3 regions of the Anabaena sp. CCY 9613 genome follow, and region 1 is predicted to be linked to each of the others. Evidence: predicted binding sites of a transcription regulator. Region 1 holds the regulator's gene; each other region holds the start of a gene.
The links. Region 1 encodes HrcA, which represses chaperone genes, less so after heat shock. Its sites were predicted from a motif close to TTAGCACTCNNGANTCNNGAGTGCTAA; they were not measured.

Region 1 (3,283 bases):
AAACTTGGTCAATGTCCTCGCTGTGGAAACACCACCTCTAAAACGCATCAAAATCATTGGTATATCTCTGATCATATACCAATGAGTGATTATCAAGTATTTTTAAAAGTAAATCGTCGGCAACTAAAATGTACAGAATGTCAAAAAGTGTTTAGTGAAAAACTGTCTTTTGTAAAAACCAGAAGAACCTATACAAAAAGATTAGCAAACAAAGTAATGAAGGAAGTTTTAGAAACCGATGTAGAGAATGCAGCTATCAGAAATAGAATGACTTCATCTGAGATAGAAACAATATTAAAAGAATTGGAATCAGATTTACTAAAAGAAAAACCTAAACAGATAAAAAACAGATAAAAAAGTTAGGGATAGATGAAATTACGCAGTTGAAAGGAGGAAAAAATTATGCCGCAGTATTAGTAGATTTAGAAACAAGAAGACCAATAGCATTGTTAGAGAAAAGAAATAAAGCAATTATAGCGGAATACCTATCAAGTCTAGGTTCGAAGGTATTGAATCAAATAGAAGAAGTCAGTATAGATTTATGGGTACCTTATAAAAGTCTCATTCAAGAAATGATGCCTAATGCTCAAGTAGTAGCCGATAGGTTTCATGTCATGAAACAAATCAATCAGGAGTTAGTACTAGTCCAACTTACTAGGCGTCATTTCTACTTTTGCTGCTGATAGTGGTGGACGCAGACATAAATAAATTAAGGGGCCAAATAATGGAATTAAGGAGGTTAACCAGAAAATTGGCTGATTTTCCCAACCGCGACGTGCCATATCATCTCCTAGTAATGAGGGAAATAATAAACTCAGGAGACAGAAATCTAAACTCATGACATGGATGAAGCGGCTAGTTTGCCACTGCTGCACAAAATCGCCCCAATCGCCTTGTAAACCGTAAGCAACTAGAATCGCTGCGGCTATAGTCAAGACAACGCCAGTAATACGAGAATCTAGGAATTTGAGCAAGAGATTTTTTTGCCCAACAAACTCTTGATTGGGATTGCGGAGAATTAAATAAGGCAAAAGGGCAAAAGCACCAACGGCAAAAGCAGCAGTAGCGAAAGGCCAAGCTAGTATTTTTTGACTTCTACCATCAATAAATAATACTGCGCTGTAGATGAGAGGCCAGATGCCCATGACATTGAATAAGGCAATGACTAAGGGGTTAATACCTTGCCATTGTCCCAGAGATAGGTTTTGGATCAACTCGAATGTATTTGGTTGATCGGGAGGTGCAAAAATAAATGCATAAGTAATAAATCCTAGCCATAGCACCCCAAAAGTAATTTTTCTGAGCATCTTCTCCAGAAATTAACTAAAAGCTTCCGAGAGGTAATCAGCTGCTGCTGCTACAACTGCGATCGCACCTTCGTAATCTAGGCGTGTCGGCCCTAATACTCCCACACTTCCGACAGGTAGTAAACCCCGGCGATAGGTAGAAGAAATCAACGTGCAGGTGCGTATTGGCTCTAGTGGGTTTTCTGCGCCAATGCGAACGGTTACCCTGGACTTACCAGTCTCTTCTATTTCTGGTTCCTCAAAGATTAATCGCCATAGTTGGTCTTGTTCTTCTTCCAGCAGGTGGATAATTGTCTGTACTTGCTGTAATTGAGAAAATTCTGGCTGACGCAACACCTCGGCTACACCCCGAACCATAATTTGGGTCGTATTTGGTGCTAGAGTGCGTCGGGTTAATTCTGCAACTGAACTTTTCAAGAATTCGCCATAACGCTGGAACTCTTGATCTAATTCGCTCCAGTCTAGACTAGCTAATTCTAATAAACTCCGGCCCCGCAAGTGGGTATTCAAAAAGTTAGAGACAATTTGCAATTCATGATCTATCACCTCTGGATCTGGTTGTGTTTCTACATTCACGGGTGATAAATCCATCAATCTAGAATGGGTTTCGTAAGCATCCGTCACCACAATCAACATGATTCGTCCAACTTCAATTTGCATCAATTGCAAATGTCGCAAAGTTGCTGTGTTGGTTTGTGGCATGGTAATCAAGCTAATGCAACCACTCAAAGTTGCTAAAATCTGCGCTGCTCCTTGTAGTGTGGCTTCCAAACTCCAATCTTCCCATTGCAGACGCTGTTGTAGTGCTAGTTCTACTTCTTTAGTTAAAATTTCCGTGCGCGTAACATCTCGTAAAGAAGGTGTAATTAGCTGGTCAACATAAATGCGATAGCCTGAGTCCGACGGTACTCTGCCGGCGGATGTGTGTGGTTGGTAAAGTAACCCAGATTTCTCTAAGACACCCATGACATTGCGAATTGTCGCTGAACTCACACCTAGGTCGTACTCCTCGACCAACGCTTTTGAACCAACCGGCTCTGCCGTAGCGATGTAGTGACGTACCGTTGCCCAAAGTATATGCTGTTGTCGATTTGTCAACTGGACTTCCATAGGATATGTTTTGCTGAACGCAAATTTTAATCAAACTTTAAAAAAATTTGGGATTTGAAAGCCAAAAAGTTAAATAATAATTAATTAACATAGCAAGTTATGTAATTTTATTGTAGTTGCGAAAGGTAAAGTTCTGTGATTAGTGTTGCTATAGCTTGACTGTTGTTCACCAAGATAAGTTCGCTAGATCTAATGATTGGGAGTTTTTCCGTATTTTTGCAGCTTCTTTTCCAAAAAGCTGTATTTTATACTACTACTTTTTAGTAGAAGTTAATATATATAGCTTCAGTAAATGTACCCTGATATGCAGATTGAGGAGTTTTAACCCTAATAATTTCCTGAAATATTAGTGTATCAAAGATAGCGCTGTTGAGATGGTGTTACTATGACATCTCAACAATTTTGTTAGCTAATATTGGGGAACTGAAGAGTCAACTAATAGAGAATAGGCATCAATACCACCAGCAATATTTTTCACATTTGTGAAACCTTGAACCATTAACCACTGACACATTTGGGCAGAACGAATGCCGTGGTGACAAAGCACGAGGGTTTCCGCTTGGGGATTGAACATCGTCGGGACTTGATCGCCCCATTCCACAAATTCGCTCAGGGGTAAGTTAACAAAGCCTTCAATGCTAGCGATCGCTAATTCTTGCGGTTCGCGCACATCTACTAACTGAATAGTTGCATCATTAGAAGACAGACGTTGCGCCAGTTCCTCTACACTAATCTGAGTAATGGTTAGACCAGAAGGATTCCCTGTCATGCGTTTTTGGTAAACAACTTTATCTTCCTTATGGTGACAGAAAATTCTTCCCCTAGCATGAGCATCTATTACTAGGGGAGTAGGGAGTGGGGGGAAA
Region 2 (3,283 bases), on a different contig from region 1:
GAGATTGGTTTTGCCCAACATGTTGGACACATGGCTTTCAACTGTACGTTGGCTGACATTTAATTCTTCAGCAATTTCCCGGTTAGCTAAACCCCTAGCAACAAACTGTACTACTTTCAGTTCGGTTGGGGTTAACTGCACATCGAAGGGAACCTGAATACGAGAACCGTTTTCTCCTCCTTTGGCTTGATGTTCTTTCCAACGGATAGTTTGCTTCAGCGAAGATTCTACTTGTGCTACGAGTTCTTCTGGTTCAAAGGGCTTGACCATATATACATCAGCCCCTTTATTCAGACCTTTAACTCGGTCTGCACTTTGTCCTTTCGCTGATAGGAAGAGAACGGGAATCCAGCCGGTACGTTCGTTTTGTCGCACTTGCTCGACAAAAGTGTATCCGTCCATTTCCGGCATCATTACGTCACAGATGATCATGTCTGGAACATCTTGTTCAAGAATTTCCAGAGCTTCTCTTCCGTTTTCGGCAGTGTTGACTTCATAGCCTCTGAATTCCAGGTAATCCTTCACCAGCAAGATGAGGTTAGGGTCATCATCAATCAGTAGAAGTCTTTTGTGATCTTTCATGCTGGGCTCTTTCATAGCAGTGGCACTTGTCGCGCTTCGGTCCATCAAGGTCTTGAGTGGTTATCCTCTATGGTGGATTGTTGAGATGTTGTCCTGTTCCCACTTAACTTGCCTCTGCTTTCTGGCTATCTCAAAAGTGGTGATCACTTTATGTTGAGACTACCAGCTCATTGGCAAATTTCCGGTAAGGATACGTAGAGCAGTAGTATTTATAATGCGTTATTATATATCGCTTTGAAAGTGGCGGGTGAAAAAACACTGATTAAATAATAATCCTTCCAATTCACAAGTTACGTATTGGCTTGAGATGACCCTAACTTCCAAAGAACCCGCACTTTCATCGACTTACTGCTTTACTATATCCTGCGGATGTTAAGCCTCTATCAAATGTTCACAAGCAAGTAGGGAGGTTTCCGGCAAAAGATGGGTTAAAAATACATATTCTTTCACCACCATTCTGCCTATTAAGTGTTCTGGGATGTTCCGCTCAATAACTTATAAGTTGGCTTGGCAATACCAGGCACCGTCTGGGTAGACAACCATTATCGGTCTAGAACCACAAACTCGCAAGCAATTGGCTTTAGTCCTGACAATGGAACCGGGAAAACTGTAAAAAGCGTAATTTCAAGTTTTAGCTGCTTGAATTTGCCGCTTTTCCAATTACTCGCTAGTTTCCAGACTAACTTGTTTTGAACAGCAGTTAACTGCTGTCTGGTCAGCACAGGAAAAAATGTGTCGCTTGTGTGGCTGAATTTTTGCCAGTCCTGACGTTTCTACACAATTACTTAAGGCTTTGTTGTTTAGAGGCTGAGTGGTTTTAGGGATTTGACGGCTGCACTGGATCACTGTAATGTTACTCATCGAGCGGCACCCTCATTACAGTTCTATAACAAATTCCCCGCTTTGCAAATAAATTTATCTATATAAAAATATTTGTCACTTCCCGAACAAATCCGGAAACATAGACATAAACAAGTATTTGTACCTAAGTAATCCTGCGATTTTCTAGTTCGGAAACCCGTACTTAAGCCATTGTTGCCATGACATGCTGCTGTTCGGTAAATTAGCACTCAGGAGTTGAGAGTGCTAACTCTGGAGAAAATAAATATTTATGGCAGCCGTAACTTTAAGCGTTTCTACAGTTAAACCCCTAGGCGATCGCGTTTTCGTAAAAGTGAGCGCCCCGGAAGAAAAGACCGCAGGTGGTCTGTATTTACCCGACAATGCCCAGGAAAAACCCCAAGTAGGTGAAGTTGTCGCCCTTGGCCCTGGCAAGCGTAACGATGATGGTAGCCGCCAAGAATTAGACCTTAAGGTCGGAGACAAAGTGCTGTACTCCAAGTACGCTGGCACTGACGTCAAGCTTGGCACCGAAGAATACGTACTGCTGTCTGAAAAAGACATCTTAGCAGTCGTCAGCTAATAGGGAATGGGGAGTAGGGAGTAGGTGAGCCAGGCCCGTCTTGTTGTCCCAACAAAGAGCAGTCAGCGCGGTCATGGGGATTTTCCCCAAGAGCGACTGGCGTTGGACTGGCGTTCGCGTCAGCGTGCCGGAGGCATCATCCGAAGGGAATTGGGAAATAAAAATACCCAATACCCAATGCCCAATGCCCAATACCCAATTCACGAAAAAATTGACTTAACTCCCTGATTTTAAAGACCTATGGCAAAGCGCATTATCTACAACGAAAACGCTCGTCGCGCCCTGGAGCGAGGCATTGACATCTTGGCTGAGGCTGTAGCTGTTACCCTTGGCCCTAAAGGTCGTAACGTGGTTCTGGAAAAGAAATTTGGCGCACCACAAATCGTCAATGACGGTGTAACCATCGCCAAAGAAATCGAATTAGAAGACCACATTGAAAACACAGGTGTGGCTTTAATTCGTCAAGCTGCTTCAAAGACCAATGACGCTGCGGGCGATGGTACTACCACTGCTACCGTTTTGGCTCACGCTATGGTCAAAGAAGGCTTGCGGAACGTTGCTGCTGGCGCTAATGCGATTTCGCTGAAGCGCGGTATTGATAAAGCCGCCACCTTCCTCGTAGGAAAGATTGCTGAACACGCTCGTCCCGTAGAAGATTCCAAAGCGATCGCCCAAGTTGGCTCTATTTCAGCTGGTAACGACGAAGAAGTCGGTCAGATGATTGCCCAAGCAATGGATAAGGTGGGCAAAGAAGGCGTAATTTCCCTGGAAGAAGGGAAATCTATGACCACTGAATTGGAAATCACCGAAGGGATGCGCTTTGAAAAAGGCTATATCTCTCCTTATTTCGCTACCGATGCTGAACGCATGGAAGCGATTTTCGATGAGCCTTTCTTGCTGCTAACCGATAAAAAAATTGCTTTGGTACAAGACCTGGTACCAGTTCTAGAGCAAGTAGCTCGTGCTGGTCGTCCTTTGGTGATTATCGCCGAAGATATTGAGAAAGAAGCTTTAGCAACCTTGGTGGTTAACCGCCTGCGGGGTGTGCTGAACGTTGCTGCTGTTAAGGCTCCCGGCTTTGGCGATCGCCGCAAAGCGATGCTAGAAGATATCGCCGTTCTCACTGGTGGTCAATTAATCACCGAAGACGCTGGTTTGAAGCTAGAAAATACCAAGCTGGAAAGCTTAGGTAAAGCTCGCCGGATCACCATTACCAAAGACAACACCACAATTGTTGCTGAAGGTAACGAAGCTCCTGTAAAGGCTCGTTGCGAACAA
Region 3 (3,283 bases), on a different contig from region 1:
AACATACCCATGCCGCCCATGCCGCCCATGCCGCCCATACCGCCCATACCGCCCATACCACCCATACCACCCATATCGGGGGCAGGCGCTGCGGATTTCTTCTCTGGTTTTTCTACAACGATCGCTTCGGTTGTAATGACCATACCAGCAATGGAACCAGCATTTTGCAATGCTGAACGCACTACTTTAGCAGGGTCAATAATACCAGCCGCAATCAAGTCCTCGAATTTTCCAGTGGCGGCGTTGTAACCAATATTGAAATCGCTGGTCTTGACTTGAGCAACAATCACAGAACCTTCGTCACCAGCATTCTCTGCTATTTGACGCAAAGGAGCTTCTAATGCTCTTTTGACAATATCTGCGCCAATTTTTTCTTCTTCGTTGAAGTTGGCTTTAATTGCGTCTATTTTGGTAATCAAGTTAATTAAGGTTGTTCCGCCACCGGGAACGATACCTTCTTCTACAGCAGCTTTGGTGGCGTTTAGTGCGTCCTCGATCCGCAGTTTGCGGTCTTTGAGTTCAGTTTCTGTGGCTGCACCCACCTTAATTACGGCGACACCACCAGCCAACTTGGCAATGCGTTCTTGTAGTTTTTCTTGATCGTATTCGGAATCGGTTTCTTCTAGTTGTTTCCGAATTTGAGCAATCCGCTTTTGTAACTCTGGTTTGGTGTCACCAACAGCCACAATTGTGGTGCTTTCTTTGTCAATGGTGATTTTGCGGGCGGTTCCCAACATTTCCAAGGAAGCAGTGTCTAGGCTTAAGCCAATTTCTTCGGAAATCCACTGTCCATCGGTCAGGATAGCAATATCTTGTAACAAAGCTTTGCGGCGATCGCCAAATCCCGGTGCTTTAATAGCAGCAACATTTAGCACACCCCGTGCTTTGTTGACTACCAATGTTGCTAAAGCATCTCCTTCTACATCTTCAGCAATAATCAGCAAAGGTTGACCCAAACGGGCAACTTTTTCCAACACAGGAACTAAATCTTGAATGCTGCTGATTTTCTTATCGGTAATCAAGATGCGAGCATTTTCAAACTCGACTATCTGGCGATCGTTATTGGTGATGAAGTAGGCGGAAATATAACCCCTGTCAATTTGCATCCCTTCTACGACTTCCAGTTCGGTTGTCAGAGATTTGGATTCTTCAACAGTGATTACACCGTCTTTAGTGACCTTTTCCATAGCTTCGGCAATCATCTGGCCCACTTCTTCATCGTTACCAGATGAAACAGTAGCCACTTGCGCGATCGCACTGCCTTCGACTGGCTTGGCCATCTGGGCAATTTCTTTTACTAGGGCTTCAATGGTTTTGTCGATTCCCCGTTTCAAGCTAATGGGGTTAGTACCAGCAGCGACGTTCTTCAAACCTTCTTTAATTAAGGCTTGTGCTAAAACTGTGGCGGTTGTGGTGCCATCACCAGCTAAATCCTTAGTTTTGGAGGCTACTTCTTGGATGAGCCTAGCACCAGTGTTTTCTAAGGGGTCTTCTAATTCAACTTCTTTGGCAACAGTGATACCATCGTTGACGATTTGTGGCGCGCCAAATTTCTTTTCTAAAAGGACGTTGCGACCTTTGGGCCCCAAGGTGATTTTTACCGCATCAGCTAGGGCGTTTACACCCCTTTCTAACGCTCGCCGTGACTCTTCATCAAATGAAATAATTTTTGCCATGTTTAATTTCTCTTGCGCTTCCATTAGACAATTTAGCACTCACAAGGCTAGAGTGCTAATCAAACTAGCACCTCAGATTATAAATGGAAATAAAAAAATTGATTAATATTACAGTTGATGCTCATATTTATTGGCAGTAATGGTTGAATTGGGGGATGAACTTATCTAACTTTCTGAAATCCCTCGGCATTGCCGACCCTAGCGGCTCCGGCTGGTTGGCAGTAGTATTTACGTTTCTCTTGGCTTGGTTAGTCACCTGGCGCTTGATTCCCACAGTACGTAAATTTGCCTTACGGGTAGGTTGGGCAGACCAACCCAACGCACGACGACTCAATCGAGAACCTTTGCCAAATGCAGGAGGTTTGGCTATTTATGCGGGTGTCATTGCCGCAATGGTGCTAGCGACTCTTTTGCGACCCATCGCCCTGCAAAATGTATTAGCTCAGGTATTAACTATTTTACTAGGCGGTTCAATCCTAGTATTGGTCGGTTTTATCGATGATCAGTTCGGTTTACCCCCCTCGGTGCGCTTATGGGCACAAATTGTCACGGCATTGTTGCTGTATGCTAACGGCATCAGTATCGAGGTTGGTTTCCACACACCCATTGATCCATTCCTTTCCATGACGCTAACTGTGCTTTGGGTAGTAGGTATTACTAACGCCATCAATTTGATGGACGGCATGGATGGATTGGCAGGGGGAGTCAGTTTTATCACTGCCATGAGTCTGTTAGGGGTTGCAGCCCAATTTCCCAACCGGGCAGCGGCTATTTTAGTTCTGGCTGCCTTAGGGGGTGGTGCCTTGGGCTTTTTGCGCCATAACTTTCATCCTTCACGCATTATTATGGGTGATGCGGGAGCATACTTTTTTGGTTATGTGTTGGGTGCAACTAGCATTTTAGGTAACTTGCAAGAAAGTACTGTCTTTGCCTTAGGCCCGACAGCTTTATTTGTTCTATTACCAGTGGTGGACACAACACAAGTATTTATCCGCAGGCTCATGGCAGGAAAAAACCCTCTGAGTACTCCTGGTAAAGACCACTTACACCACCGCTTACTGGACTGGGGATTCTCTCAGCCTCATGCTGCATTAACCTTGTGGGCAGTGACTTTATTTTTTAATTTGCTGGCCATGAGAATACAAGGGATGAGTTTAGTGGTAATAGTTTTTACCGCTATTAGTATTGTTTTCTTGTTGAGCTTTAGTGTCTGGCAAAGAAAAATCTGAAAAGCCTGCGCTCTATCATGTCTGTTTAATTACCTAAGATAAAAGTATTTATACTTTAAAAATCTTAGATCCCCGAGGTTTTAAAAAAGTCGGGGATCTTTGTTGTGTTCGTAGATATCAAGCCATAACCATGCCGCCATCAACATTAAACACTTGTCCAGTAATATAAGCAGCAGCAGGATCGGCAGCGAGGAAACGCACCATACCGGCTACTTCTTCTGCTTCACCGTAGCGACCTAAGGGGATGAATTTTAAAATATCTTCGGTGTTGCTGAGATTGTTAGTCATGTCGGTGACGATAAAACCAGGGGCCACAGCGTTAACTGTGATGCCACGAGAAGCTAATTCTTTAGCGACGGTTTTCGTAAAGCCGATGAC

Region 2: a site for HrcA is predicted at 1,646-1,672, ahead of groES (co-chaperone GroES). Genes of this name have one in related genera too.
Region 3: a site for HrcA is predicted at 1,709-1,735, ahead of groL (chaperonin GroEL). Genes of this name have one in related genera too.

The regions. Positions count from the first base shown of each region.
Region 1 is NZ_CAWUDE010000006.1:220,038-223,320, reverse strand. Features, by position in the region: partial or broken gene ACM0OT_RS09670 (ISL3 family transposase) at 1-638, shown strand, start outside; gene ACM0OT_RS09665 (DUF2834 domain-containing protein) at 642-1,307, opposite strand; gene hrcA (heat-inducible transcriptional repressor HrcA) at 1,320-2,417, opposite strand; gene ACM0OT_RS09655 (rhodanese-like domain-containing protein) at 2,827-3,186, opposite strand.
Region 2 is NZ_CAWUDE010000024.1:35,306-38,588, reverse strand. Features, by position in the region: gene ACM0OT_RS21565 (response regulator transcription factor) at 1-627, opposite strand, end outside; gene groES (co-chaperone GroES) at 1,694-2,005, shown strand; gene ACM0OT_RS21555 (hypothetical protein) at 2,030-2,233, shown strand; gene groL (chaperonin GroEL) at 2,246-3,283, shown strand, end outside.
Region 3 is NZ_CAWUDE010000009.1:180,446-183,728, reverse strand. Features, by position in the region: gene groL (chaperonin GroEL) at 1-1,676, opposite strand, end outside; gene ACM0OT_RS13030 (MraY family glycosyltransferase) at 1,832-2,905, shown strand; gene fabG (3-oxoacyl-[acyl-carrier-protein] reductase) at 3,023-3,283, opposite strand, start outside.